DNA from 4 places in the Neobacillus pocheonensis genome. Region 2 is predicted to be linked to each of the others. Evidence: riboswitches for the same ligand, from Rfam matches in the RefSeq annotation. Region 2 holds a riboswitch; each other region holds the start of a gene.
The links. Region 2 has a riboswitch for thiamine pyrophosphate ahead of thiM (hydroxyethylthiazole kinase). Riboswitches for the same ligand answer to the same signal wherever they lie in the genome.
Positions count from the first base shown of each region.

Region 1: another riboswitch for thiamine pyrophosphate. It lies ahead of ABES02_RS27490 (FeoA family protein); the one in region 2 lies ahead of thiM (hydroxyethylthiazole kinase).
Region 3: another riboswitch for thiamine pyrophosphate. It lies ahead of ABES02_RS28735 (ABC transporter substrate-binding protein); the one in region 2 lies ahead of thiM (hydroxyethylthiazole kinase).
Region 4: another riboswitch for thiamine pyrophosphate. It lies ahead of thiC (phosphomethylpyrimidine synthase ThiC); the one in region 2 lies ahead of thiM (hydroxyethylthiazole kinase).

Region 1 is NZ_JBCNAD010000066.1:74,236-77,693, forward strand. Features, by position in the region: gene ABES02_RS27475 (helix-turn-helix transcriptional regulator) at 1-2, opposite strand, end outside; gene ABES02_RS27480 (FeoB-associated Cys-rich membrane protein) at 131-286, opposite strand; gene feoB (ferrous iron transport protein B) at 309-2,312, opposite strand; gene ABES02_RS27490 (FeoA family protein) at 2,312-2,536, opposite strand; TPP riboswitch at 2,810-2,918, opposite strand; gene ABES02_RS27495 (histidine kinase N-terminal domain-containing protein) at 3,120-3,458, shown strand, end outside.
Region 2 is NZ_JBCNAD010000047.1:52,692-56,149, forward strand. Features, by position in the region: gene thiD (bifunctional hydroxymethylpyrimidine kinase/phosphomethylpyrimidine kinase) at 1-645, opposite strand, end outside; gene thiM (hydroxyethylthiazole kinase) at 660-1,466, opposite strand; TPP riboswitch at 1,737-1,846, opposite strand; gene ABES02_RS24230 (glutaredoxin family protein) at 2,219-2,458, opposite strand; gene ABES02_RS24235 (hypothetical protein) at 2,669-2,890, opposite strand; gene ABES02_RS24240 (hypothetical protein) at 3,089-3,283, shown strand; gene ABES02_RS24245 (spermidine synthase) at 3,416-3,458, shown strand, end outside.
Region 3 is NZ_JBCNAD010000087.1:2,150-5,607, reverse strand. Features, by position in the region: gene ABES02_RS28765 (hypothetical protein) at 1-438, shown strand, start outside; gene ABES02_RS28760 (hypothetical protein) at 457-750, shown strand; tRNA gene ABES02_RS28755 (tRNA-Ser) at 870-960, shown strand; RNA gene ssrA (transfer-messenger RNA) at 970-1,332, shown strand; tRNA gene ABES02_RS28745 (tRNA-Asn) at 1,343-1,415, shown strand; RNA gene ffs (signal recognition particle sRNA small type) at 1,413-1,506, shown strand; TPP riboswitch at 1,703-1,812, shown strand; gene ABES02_RS28735 (ABC transporter substrate-binding protein) at 1,957-2,952, shown strand; gene ABES02_RS28730 (thiamine-binding protein) at 2,965-3,255, shown strand; gene ABES02_RS28725 (ABC transporter permease) at 3,255-3,458, shown strand, end outside.
Region 4 is NZ_JBCNAD010000008.1:301,195-304,652, reverse strand. Features, by position in the region: gene thiC (phosphomethylpyrimidine synthase ThiC) at 1-1,119, opposite strand, end outside; TPP riboswitch at 1,296-1,409, opposite strand; gene ABES02_RS06060 (small acid-soluble spore protein H) at 1,566-1,745, shown strand; gene ABES02_RS06055 (hypothetical protein) at 2,151-2,867, shown strand; gene ABES02_RS06050 (hypothetical protein) at 2,957-3,412, opposite strand; gene ABES02_RS06045 (hypothetical protein) at 3,432-3,458, opposite strand, start outside.

The DNA of each region.
Region 1 (3,458 bases), on a different contig from region 2:
ATGTTTTGCCCTTCCTTCAATAGCCTCTAGTGTAATTTTACACAAGTTTCAACTCATTTAAAAGTGATAAGGTGAGGTATTTTTAATAAATAAAAACTGCTACCCTATTTCAGATAGCAGTTTTTCATCATTATTGTATTTTTGGCGGGACCCCGCAATTACTTGAGCAGGAATCTTTTATGCCGCATGCAGCACATTTTCCTTTTTTTGATTTATTAATGAATTTAACCATTGCCCAAGCGGCGTATCCAAATATTGCAGCACCGATCACTATACTCGCAATCATCTTTTCCACCCCTTTTTAAAAATCATACAAGACCAAACAGCTTTCCACCCTGATAAATGATTAGAGATAATACATAAGCGATCACTAGTGCATAACCGATTGAAAAAGCTGTCCATTTTCTTGAGGCTGTTTCTTTATAAATTGTTGCAACTGTTGCCAAACATGGGATATACAACAAAATAAATACCATAAAACTATAAGCGGCTAGCGGTGAGTAATAATGGGATAGTAATCCCTGCAAACTGGCATCGTTAGGTACAAAATAGATAATATTCATGGTTGAAATAATCGCTTCCTTGGCAAGAAAGCCGGTAATTAACGAAGCCGCTGCCTGCCAGGTGCCAAAGCCAATTGGAGCGAGCAGCGGCGCCAGAACCCCTCCGATAGAAGCTAAAAAGCTGTCATCCATGTTTACGTTTAACCCATTAGGTCCAGCGTATGATAATAGCCAGATAAACACAGAACCAGCAAAAATGAACGTTCCAGCCTTTCTCACAAAGCCTTTACCTTTATCCCATGTACTTCTCCAAAGTGATTGAAATTGAGGAAGCCTATATGGCGGCAATTCAATAACAAATAAGGAAGTTTCAGATTTTAATAGAGTAGAAGAAAATACTTTTGCCAGAATTAAAGCAACTACGATCCCAAGAACATATAAACTCAAGACAATCAATGCTTTATTGGCTGCAAAGAATGCCCCCACAAACAACGCATATACAGGCAAGCGAGCCGAGCAGGACATTAAAGGCGTCAGCAAAATTGTTAACAGCCGTTCACGAGGTGTTTCAATCGTTCTTGCCGCCATAATTCCTGGAACATTACAGCCAAAGCCAATCATCATTGGAATAAATGCTTTTCCATTTAATCCGACCGATTCCATAATCCTGTCCATTACCATGGCTACCCGTGCCATATATCCTGAGTCTTCTAATAAAGATATAAAAAAGAATAAGATAAAGATTTGCGGTACAAATACCAGTACCCCGCCAACCCCGGCTACTAACCCTTCAATAATTAAAGCATGGATAAAAGAAGAGGCATGAATAGCTGATAATACGTTTTCAAATCCTGCCGTAACCGGACCAGTTAAGAGGGCATCCAATGCATCCGATAGCGGTGTTCCGAGCCAATCAAATGTCAACATGAACATCAAATACATTAAGAGCAAAAAGATTGGCATCCCTAAATATCGATTGGTGACGATGCTGTCAATTTTTTCTGAAAGAGGAATGACTGAATCACTTTTTCTCGCCACATCCGCAATTATTTTTTCAATGACTTCTTTTCTCTTTAAATAAATAAAATTAGCGAGTGATTTGCTGCCGTATAACTTTTGTATTTTCAATTCCAAATTCGAAAGAATAGCAGCTAGCTTGGATCCATTAACGATTCCATTTAGGTAATTCCTTACATATTCATTTCCCTCAAAAAATTGGATGGCCAGCCACCTCAGTGAATGTTCCGTTTTTCCGGTGAATTCACTGGACAATGCCGTAATGGCTTCTTCAACCTCTTTGCCATAATAGACAAGATTCTTTTTGATAGGCAGGATTGATTTCGTTGAAATGACATCTACGAGCTTGTCACAGCCTTTGCCGCTTCTAGCGACAACTGGAACAACAGGTACACCGAGAATTTCAGCCAACTTTGGGGCATCTATTTGGATTCCACGTTTATTTGCGACATCGACCATATTTAGCCCAATAAGGGCAGGCTTTTCAAATTCCAGCAATTGCAAAGTTAAATGCAAATTGCGTTCTAATTGAGAAGCATCCAGGATATTCAGTAAGCGATCGACCGATTCATTTAAAAAGAAGGAGGTCACAACCCCTTCATCCTTTGAAAGTGGATTCAAGGTATAGACACCAGGCAAATCAATTAATCTGCCAATATTATTTTTAAACACGCCTACTTTCTTTTCAACTGTTACACCGCTCCAGTTGCCAACATACTCATAGGAACCTGTTAAATTGTTAAACAATGAAGTTTTTCCCGTATTGGGATTTCCAATTAGAGCGATTTCCATTAGATTCTCTCCACTTCGATTTGAACTGCTTCCTTCCTCCGGATTCCAATACACTGTCCGCAGGACTCAATCATAATCGGACCTCCAAAAGGCATCACACATTTTACACATACTTCCGAGCCTTCCGTAATCCCTAAATCGAGCAAACGCCTCTGGACAAGCTGGCCAACATGAGAAATGTCAATGATTTTACCCTTGTCCCCTGCTTTTAAGATACCGAACATGTGCTATCACCCTATCTATATTAATTGAGAATGATTCTCTTTCTATATTGACATTTTAACACTTTTTATTATTAATAAGCGTAATAATTTTGACAATATTTCAAAAAAAAAAGAAAAGCACAAAGCTTTTCTTTTTAGAGTTTATTAATTTTCCTTGACAAGCATTCTCTTGGGCAATGCCTCGATAACTAGAACGACAATGATAGCACTGACCACAAAGCTTGGGAGCATATAAATTCTATAATAAAGAATTGGATTGTCTGCATTGCTAATTGTTCAGGCAAACCACATCCGTACGCTAGCGTTAACTAACAGGTTCATAGGGTCAGAACACATTATCGTTCACTCTCAGCCGCTCTTTACAGCTCCCCTTGTGGACATATACAATTGATTTCATTAAGAATAAACTACTATTTAATATTGAATACAAGGATAATATTCAATCATTTGCAAGCGAAAGTTTAATGACAAATTAACTATGGAAATATTGGGAAAATAATTTCCACATGATATTAAAAGGATTTTTTGTTATTATCAGCGAATTAAGATTGTGATTAGGAATGTGGGATTTAGGAGGTACAGCATGTTTACAGATAAACAAACGGAATTAATTGATTTCTTTAATAAACATAAAGACCAATTAATTCTTGATTGGGAAGATTCATATATTATCTCGAAAGAAGACCCTTATAAAGAAAAAATAAGCGAAAATGCTAAAGCCCTTTTTAATGTAATCTTAACGATGCATAAATTTTCCGAGCAGGAGCTTTTGAACGTAATCGAAAAAATAGCAAAAGAGATATCGGAAGAAAGAGTCATTGCCAAAATTAATATTGGGGACTTTGTTTATAATGTCAATCTTGGCAGAACGATTTTGTACAGTTATTTAAGCAAAACTGGAATATCATGGTCAGAAATGCAG
Region 2 (3,458 bases):
CGCTGAAAACGTACAGCCCGTTCCATGGGTGTTTTTCGTCTCGATGCGTTTGCTTGTAAAAGTGTAAAATTTCTTGCCATCAAACAATAAATCGATTGATTCAGTTTCGTTGTCATCATGGCCGCCTTTAATAACGATGTTTTTTACACCTAATTCGAAAAGTCTTTGTGCCGCCTCCTGTTTGTCTTCTTCCGTTTGAATCGACATCTCTGTAAGGACCTCTGCTTCCGGTATGTTCGGTGTAATAACCTTGGCAAGTGGTAATAAATAATTTTTCATGGCCGAAATAGCTTCTATTTGTAAAAGCGATGCTCCCCCCTTGGCAATCATCACTGGGTCCACCACAAGATTGTCCCATTTGTATTTGCTAATTTGTTCACTAACCGCTCTGATGATGTCTGCATTAAAGAGCATTCCGGTTTTTACTGCGTCAGTGCCCATGTCATCACCTATAGCTTGAATCTGCTTAATAACGGCCTCGACTGTCATCGGATAGACGCCGTGGACACCTAATGTATTTTGCGCTGTTACTGCAGTTAAAGCTGACATTCCGAAGACTTCCAATTCCTGAAAGGTTTTAAGGTCAGCTTGAATTCCCGCTCCGCCGCCGCTATCAGATCCTGCAATCGTTAATGCTTTTTTCATTTTGCTAACCTCCCCTACACCTGTCTAAATGAACTATGTTGAACGATATCTTCTGAGGAAACGAGGGCCAATTGGTTTAAAAACTCGATTTGGAAACTTCCTGGACCCATTTCAGCCGTTTTTTGTGCTGCTTTTTCGGCTGCAATTCCGTAAAAGCTTAGTGCTGCAACGGAAGCCCTAATGAGATCCTTATCCACTCCAGCAAAAGCACCAATCACTGAAGTCAATAAGCATCCAGTCCCGGTGACCTTGGTTAAGATTGGATGACCACCCGCAACTAAATACGTGGTTTTTCCATTGCTGACAATGTCTTCTTTTCCGGTAATCACGACAACACAATTCATTTTTTCGGCAGCATTAATGGCGATGTCAATGACATTCCCCTCTGCATTACCAGCGTCAACGCCTTTTATTTCCCACTTTTCCCCCACTACATTCGCAATTTCGGCAGCATTACCTCTAATAACGGAGACTTTAACTTCTTTCATGATTCTTTGTGCTGTTACGGTTCGATAGCTTGTAGCCCCTGCTCCAACCGGGTCAAAAATGACTGGAACATTCGCCTCATTTGCTGCTTTCCCCGCAATGATCATCGATTCAACAGTTTGCGGGTTTAGGGTTCCAATATTTAAAACTACTGAACTAGCAATCTTCGCCATATCCGCCACCTCTTCAGCTGCATACGCCATAACCGGTGATGCGCCAAGAGCAAGAAGACCATTTGCCGTAAAGTTGGTAACAACTACATTCGTGATATTATGTACAAGCGGGTTTACCTCACGTACTTTTTGCAAAGTTTCAGCTAAACTGTTTTTTTCCATTTGAATTTCCCCTTTTCTTTTTTAAAATAAAGGCTCTGTTAAATTTGGTTGTTGATTTCCGCTCCGGGCACTCGCTTTCCGCGGGGAGGTCCTAGAGCCTCCTCGGCGCTTTGCGCCTGTGGGGTCTCTAGCGACCTCTCTATCCCGCAGGAGTCGAGTGCCCTCCGCTCCAATCAACTATGAGCAAAATTAAGATTGACCTTTAACAAAGCCAAAATAAAAAAACCAGATCCATTATTTGGACCTGGTTCATAAGCAAGAAAGTAAAAATACTTCACAAGACTACTTTCCTACGCTGGTATTATCCAGATCAGGTCCAAAGGGTCAAAAACGTTGCCGTTTTCTCTCAGCCCGCATGAAGGGCACCCCTAGTAGATACAACACATATTAAATTTCAACCCAATAATACTCCTATTAAAATAATAAGTAAAGAATAAATTACTAAATAAAAAATCCGTAACAGTTTACATAATGTTATTATGGCAAAACGATTAACCCATGAAAGACCTAACCCTACTTATATTGGTGAGAATTGTCCTTCATTTAGCCAATGAAGGACAGGACAGGCTATTTTCTGTTATGATTTGTCCTTCATCAATCTTATGAAGACCAATTTTCATCTATTCTCTGTAATTTTTGTCCTTCATCGATCTTATGAAGGACATTTTCACCCATTCTCTGTAATGTTTTGTCCATCATCGAGCCTAGTTTCACCCTTTATTAAAAATTTTCGAGATTAATAAATATTTTTCCTATTTTTTTGCCAGCTCCATCAGCTCTTTTAGTTCATTAGTAAAACCTTTAACTGCTCGATGATCTACAACTGTCACTGGAACTCCTAAAAAACCATACGCTTCTACTTCCTTTTGATACTCCGGGTTCGTCGAAACATTCCTGGTTTCAAATGAAATTCCTTCCTGTGTGAGTACTTGTTTGACCATTGTGCATTCAATACAGTCATTTGTCGTATAAACGATTACTTGCTTGCTCATTTTTTATTTTCTCCTCCAAGTCATAAAATGAGATAGTGTTTCGCCATAATCTATCAGAAACCTCTCCAAATGACAATTTTTTAATTTTTGATATTTCACGAATCGATTCATTCATTATGATTGTATGTGTCATTTTCCCTATAAATAGTCCTTCAAATGGCCATGGATCATAAGTTTCAATCATTGTTTGTTCAAGAGGATAGGCTTTCACTAATTGCTTAATTTTTCTTTATAAACAATATCAATATCAGGTGTTACAGAAATATAATATCCATTCTCTATCAGATGTATATGGGCATCAATCATTTTTATCAACCACTTCACCCCTTTAATAGCAACAATTAAAGCGCTTTCATGCGACAAAGAAACACGAGAAATGTCTGTTCCTGCGCTTTCCCGAGGAATAAAAAATATTTCCTCAGTTTTTTTCATGCATCAAAGCCTAGTATAGAGCTATTTTACCATCCCTCTGAACAAAAGCTTAGAATAAATTCATTCTTGAAATAATTCGACTTTTTTTGCATTTTTCATCTATACAATCTCAAATTGACATGATTGATAGAATTATTTTATATATTTGGAATTTTTTGTGGATAGAAATATAATATATTTATAGTATGGGGGTGTCAAATGAGAAAAGATGGTGGTCCAGACATGAAATCGAAGCCAGGTTCTAACAATAATAAGAATAGTGTTCGAGTGAATAATAATTTCAGCCTCACAATTAACTTTGGAGATTCCTTGAATCTACTTGCTTTGATTGCAGGAGTTTATGTTTTGAGGAGAATTGCTAAAAAACAAAAAATTAGGAAAGACAACATGTAATGGGAATTCATCCATTACGTTTTTTTTATGTCCATCTTATTTAATGGATCGGCGCAAATCCTATGCTATTTATTCACTCATGTGCCAGACCAAATGAATACTCTATAGTAAACATGCTATGGAGGTTTAAACATGAATTCAAAAAATAAGAATGAAAGTTTAGAAGGCTACTTTT
Region 3 (3,458 bases), on a different contig from region 2:
GAGGCATATTATATCCTAACACTGTCCATTTTTAATTCTCGTTTATCGACCTGGAAAGATGCGAGTAAATTTGAAATTGATGTTGAAAATAGTATTAAAACAGTCTTATTGGATTTCAACCAAAAGCAGCGTGAGAAGTATCATCTTCAACTACTGGAATTAGATAAGTTTAAAAACTATTTTATCTTGGCCCTATCTTCTAAAACTAAATTTAATCCTGAGGAAGAAAATGACCGTATTTCTTTAATCGTGAATAAAATACTAACGAATCCATTTTATGTCGGACAAAACTGGTTTAATCTAATCGGTGAAAAAGGAAGAGTAGAACGGAAACTCTTTTGCTACTCATTTAAGGAATACCCCAGGGACGGTTCTAACGGTTTAAATAAGATTGGTTCAGACCACAAACCATCCCTATTGCGCGTTGGCAATTCTTAAAAGGAGTGAATGACCAGCTTGTTTATAGATATTGTTATTGACATCGCATTAGAATTAGTTGGATTTTTCATTCCTGATTTTTCCCCGAAATCAAAGTTCGAAAAACACATAATTAGATTAACAGAAGAAGCATGGTTTTCCTCATTAGAGCAGGATTACAGATACGGATATATTATTTACAATAACAAGAATGTAAAACGCTTCTTAAGCAATGAAAAAAATGTCAAAATGATTATTAGTATGGATATAGAAAGGGAGAAATTCATTAGCTTAGTAAAAAAGGAACATGTCCGGTTCACAAGATTACGGTAAAAGCTAATGAAACCATTAGGACTTTTGAACTACCAAAATTTACAGTTGTCTTCCAATTGAGTTTGATGATATAGTTCATGTGTAAGTTCTTTACGGAACTTCACGATAATTTTTTTTACAGAGAAGTACTCAAGAGGCTGAAGAGGCGCCCCTGCTAAGGGTGTAGGTCGGGTAACCGGCGCGAGGGTTCAAATCCCTTCTTCTCTGCCATTATAATATGGGAATGTCTTGGTATCGACAGGGATAGTTTGAGCTTATATTGCGAGTCGAGGGATTCGGCCTCGTTAAAACGATAAAGCCTATAGCTGGCAAACAAGAAAACAACTTCGCTTTCGCTGCTTAATAACAGCCGTTAGCGGTTCCACCCTCCATCGTCCATGTGGTAGGGTAAGGGACTCACTCTAAGTGGACTACGCTGAATTCCACCGTCTGAGGATGAAAGAAGAGAATAATCAGACTAGCTGCTTCAATGCCTGTCAGTAGGCTAAAGAAGTCGGTGAAAACTAATTTTACTGACTACACTCGTAGAAGTATAAGTGCCAATATCTTTGCACACGGGTTCAACTCCCGTCATTTCCACTAAAATAATTGTTCCGCAGTAGTCCAGGTGGTAGTCCGATTGGCTGTTAACCGATTGGTCGTAGGTTCGAGTCCTACCTGCGGATTTATAGTCCAACAAGGAAACTAGGAACTTGGTCAGGGCGGGAACGCAGCAGCCATAACTAGTGAAATTGTGTGGGTATTACATAGGTAGAAGCTCAAAACGCTAAACTCTTATCTTATTTGAGTTTAGCGTTTTTTTGTTTTGACCACGGGGACGGTTCTCATGGTATTTATAAAGTCAGTTCAGACCAGAAGAACCGTCCCCATGGCACTTTCCCTGGAACTTGTATATAAAAACGTTGGCATTGACTACAATGACTGATATAATGGTAGAGAAATAAGTGAATACGATGAAATGTGGGGGAACCGGTGTTGCCGGTTGAGATTTAGTCCGTGAGACGATGACCCTTGGAACCTGATCTGGTTAATACCGGCGGAGGGAACATATTCTTAAACAATTAATTGTTTGCTGATATGCACTCAGGTTTCTTAGCCTGGGTGCTTTATTTTGTTTAAACAAGGTTTTGCCTTCTTACAACTAAGGTTCCAGCCATTTTGATTTGTTTCACTTTAGATTTTAATTTCACATATGGGGGATTCAAGATGAAGAAATGGCTAGTACTAGTCCTATCAGTTTTTTTAATAACGGGATGCAGCGGTAAAAAAGAAACGGAAAACGCAAAAGGAAAAAAGCAGCCTCTTAAAAAGGTTTCGATCGTACTAGATTGGACGCCAAATACCAATCATACTGGATTATACGTAGCAAAAGAAAAAGGATTCTTTAAAAAAGAGGGCTTAGATGTGGATATTATCATGCCGGGCGAGTCGGGTGCTGACCAACTAGTAGCTTCTGGCAAGGCGCAATTTGGTGTTGGCTACCAAGAAGCGATAACCCAAGCACGTGTACAAGGGGTGCCACTAGTATCCATCGCTGCTGTGATTCAGCACAATACATCAGGTTTCGCTTCACCAGCTGCCAAACAGATTCAATCACCAAAAGATTTTGAAGGAAAAACATACGGTGGATGGGGTTCGCCAGTCGAAAAATCTGTTATCACTTCTTTAATGAACAAAGAAAATGCCAATGCCAATAAGGTGAAAATTGTGAACATGGGTGATACCGACTTTTTTACGGCTGTGAAAAGAGACATCGATTTTGCTTGGATTTACTATGGATGGACTGGTATTCAAGCAGAGCTTCGTAATGAAAAGATTAATATGGTTTACTTAACCGATTACTCTGACAAACTGGACTACTATACACCCGTTTTAGAGACCAACGAAAAAATGATCGAACAGAACCCTGAAACGGTTAAAGCATTCGTAAAAGCCACGGCACAAGGGTATCAATTTGCCATCAAAAACCCTGATCAAGCTGCGGATATCCTGATGAAAGCAGCACCGGATTTAGATCCAAAGCTTGTTAAGAAAAGTCAAGAATGGTTATCGCCGAAATATCAGGATGATGCAAAGGCATGGGGGATTCAAAAGCAAGAGGTTTGGGAAAATTATACCCAATGGATGTATGAAAATAAGCTTCTTGACAAAAAAATAGATGCGAAAAAAGCATTTACTAATGAGTTTTTACCAAAACAATAGGGGGATAAAGACATGGCGAATTCTTTAATCAGCATTCAAATAATCCCGAAAACAAAGAATGGCGAAGACGTGATTCCGTACGTTGATGAAGCCATTAAAGTAATAGATGAATCTGGTGTGAAATATGAGGTACACCCGTTAGAAACAACAATGGAAGGCGAACTTCACGAATTATTTGCGGTAATTTCAAAAATGAATGAACGAATGATTGAAATGGGAAGCAAAAATGTCATTTCACAAGTGAAGATTCTTTATCAGCCAACAGGCATTTCTATGGCTGACTTAACGGTGAAATATCGATGATGAGGAAGAATCTTGTAAAAGGGTGGAGACCAATTTTGGTTCTCCTCCTTTTGTTTGTCATTTGGGAAATGGTCGTTAATATAGCAGAAGTGCCGGAATGGCTTCTTCCTCCGCCATCAAAGATTTTCGCAGAGGCCATGGATGGTTGGCTTAATTTTTATCCAGATGTGTTTTCAACGGTTAAAATTTCACTACTTGGATTT
Region 4 (3,458 bases), on a different contig from region 2:
TAATTCACCTAATGTCTCAAGTTCAGCAAATTGAGCATCATCATTGGCATCTGCAATGCTGCCAGGACGTAATCCATCTCCAAGGGAAACTGAAATATCATACTGCTTTAGAATTTCACAAATTTCTTCAAAATGGGTGTATAGAAAATTTTCTTGATGATGAGCCAAACACCACTGCGCCATAATCGAACCTCCGCGGGATACGATGCCCGTTGTCCGTTTCACCGTCAATGGAATATAGCGTAATAATACACCGGCATGAATAGTAAAATAATCGACGCCTTGTTCGGCTTGTTCAATCAGCGTATCTCGGTATACTTCCCAAGTTAAATCCTCGGCAATTCCATTCACCTTCTCAAGGGCTTGATAAATCGGAACAGTTCCCACAGGTACAGGCGAATTGCGGATAATCCATTCTCTTGTTGTATGTATATTTTTTCCGGTAGATAAATCCATGATCGTATCAGCTCCCCAACGGGTAGCCCAAGTCATTTTTTCAACCTCTTGTTCAATAGAGGATGTAACTGCTGAATTCCCGATGTTCGCGTTGATTTTTACAAGAAAATTCCTTCCAATTATCATCGGTTCAATTTCTGGATGATTAATATTGGCTGGTATGATCGCTCTTCCTCGTGCAACCTCCTCTCGAACAAACGACGGTTCGACGTTTTCTCGTATCGCTATAAACTCCATTTCGGGGGTGATCATTCCTTTTTTGGCGTAATGCATCTGTGTAACAGTATGACCTTTTTTTGCACGGAGAGGTGCTAGGTTTATATTAGGAAACCATTCTAGATTGGCCCGATTATCTTCATCAAGGTATCCGTTATCTCTTGGCTTTATTTTTCTGCCTGCATATCTTTCAACATCATTTCGCTCAAGAACCCATTTCTCGCGTAATGCTGGCAGCCCTTTCCTTATGTCAATTTGATAGTTAGTGTCTGTATATGGACCACTTGTATCATAAACTCTAACGGGGGCATTTTCTTCTTCCCCGAAAGTAGTAACTGTTCGTTTCAATTGGATTTCTCTCATCGGGACCTTCATTTCAGGTCTAGAACCCTCTTGATAAACTTTTTTACTTCCAGTGAATGGTGATTTTAATTCGATATTCTGCATGTAACTTCCTCCTAAAAAATTGGTAGATTTTGCGATCTGGAAGTTACAGCATAGTTCACAACATGTAGTACTCAATGGACTGACATGTAAATGAATGACAATAAAAAAAGGTTCTGTATACACAGAACCTGATTCATCGTCAAAAAGTAGCGGCGCATAGTAAAAATGGTTATATTACGCCTTCGAAACTACTTCCCTACGCTGGTATGATCCAGATCAGGTTCAAAGGGTCAAAGAATTTTATGCATTCTTCTCTCAGTCCGAGCCATCGGACCCCCCTAGTAGAACTAAAAAACAATATAAAATATGTTTCTTACTCTAAAAAAATAACATAATCTTTTCAGTAAAAAAAGCTTTTTCTAAAAAAAATATGTCATTGCAAATGAATATACATGCGAATTAAAACAAAAACTTTAATTTGTGATAACGAAAAGGAGGGATGAATATTGGACGCACAACGCGCACAGGAAATCGCGAGTTCACGAAACATGGCCAATGTAACCTATAACGGAACCCCAATTTATATTGAACATGTTGACCAGGAAGCCGGAAAAGCTACCATCCATCCGCTGGATGAACCAGATACTAAACAAAGTGTTTCTGTATCGAGCTTAAAAGAACAATGATGGAATGAAAGGATATACAAAATTCTCATGACTTTAGTGTGATTCATTTTTGCGTTAATTCGCCCCTTTGCCATCGAAAAAGCAGTAAAATTCCCATTTTGGAAATTTTACTGCTTTTGTTGTATACCCCATTGAATCAGTCATCCTATAAATCTAGTGATAGCACCTAAAAAAGTACTCCCCTTCCTTTTTAAAAAATTTTTACCGAAATGGATTTAAAAATAGGAATACAAGCACACACACTGCTCATCCATCTGGGTTCTGGTCTTGTATCATACTCTATTATTTGCCTATTTTCTCTTAAATTTTAGAAAAAAAGGCTAATTTATTAGGACAACGTCATTCCATGACACATATAGATGCAGTGTAAATATAATTAATTAATTTTCAGGGGGAAAACTTATTATGCATAAAGACATCATGAAGTATTTTTTAGGGAAAGTAATCAAGATCAATCGGGGCGGTCCTGAATCAAGAATCGGAAAGTTAATGGATTACGGTGACGACCATCTCGCTATTTACACAGAAGATGACGGCATTGTTTATTACAATATGCAGCAAATTAAAAGTTTTACAGATAATATGAAGGGTAATATGCCATTTAATGTGGATGTTCCTTCCAATTTAGTATTTAAAAAAGCAGATCATTTTCAAGATCTACTTGAGGCATTAAAATTTCAATGGGTAGGAATAAATCGCGGGGGTCCTGAAAAGCTCGAAGGAGTATTAAGTGATATCCACAAAGATTATATTTCCATCATTAACAAAGAGGAAATCGTCCGCATTTCCACGTATCATATTATGAATATCAGCTATGGAGTAAAAATTGAAGAAGCACAAGAAGGAAAATCCAATTATCAAGCTTCTAACCAATCTAACAAATCGAATAAACAAGTGGTGAACCAATCAAGCAAGTCTGAATCCAATAAAAATAAATCAAGTCAACGTGTTGCAAAATCAAGTAATGTTATCAAAGAAGAATTGATTCAAGAACCTCAATATGATCAATATGAAGAGGAAGCAACCTTGCACCAAACACATGATGATGAAGTGAGTCTCACAGAGTTATTATCCTCAATGGAAAGGTATTTAAGAAATGTGACCAAAACTAGGAATGATTAAGGTATGTTTGTTCATGATTAACCGTCATATACAAGAAAATTTTGCTTGTATATGATGGGCTTTCATGAATGTTTAATTCTAAATATGACCTAAGCATCAATAATTGTAGTAAATCCGAGTGCATTATTATCCCATAATATGTTTTCAATTTTTTCTATTTGATGTTCTTCACAGCGAACCATTAGTACAATTTCAGCCGTAATATTTTTTGTCCCATTTTGATCTTTTTTAATCATAAGCATTTTAATTATAAAACCTACTAACAAACCACTAACAGCGCCGATGATTCCCCAAATGATGGGTCCCCATTTAAATGTGTAACCATATATGACACCCAAAAGCATGAAACAGGTGCCTAATATGGCTGATAAGTCAAATAAACTAAACCCATCCGCACGATGAATCGTATCAAATAGCTGCCTCTGTTCTGTTCTTTTATCAAGGGGGGCAGCTAATATTTTATCATTCTTGATTCCAGATTGTTCTAATCTGGAAATAGCTAATTCAATAAAAATCGAATTTTCGAATGTAGCAATAATAACCATATTTTTCAACACTCACTCTTTATATAGGGTATTTAAAATTCTTATT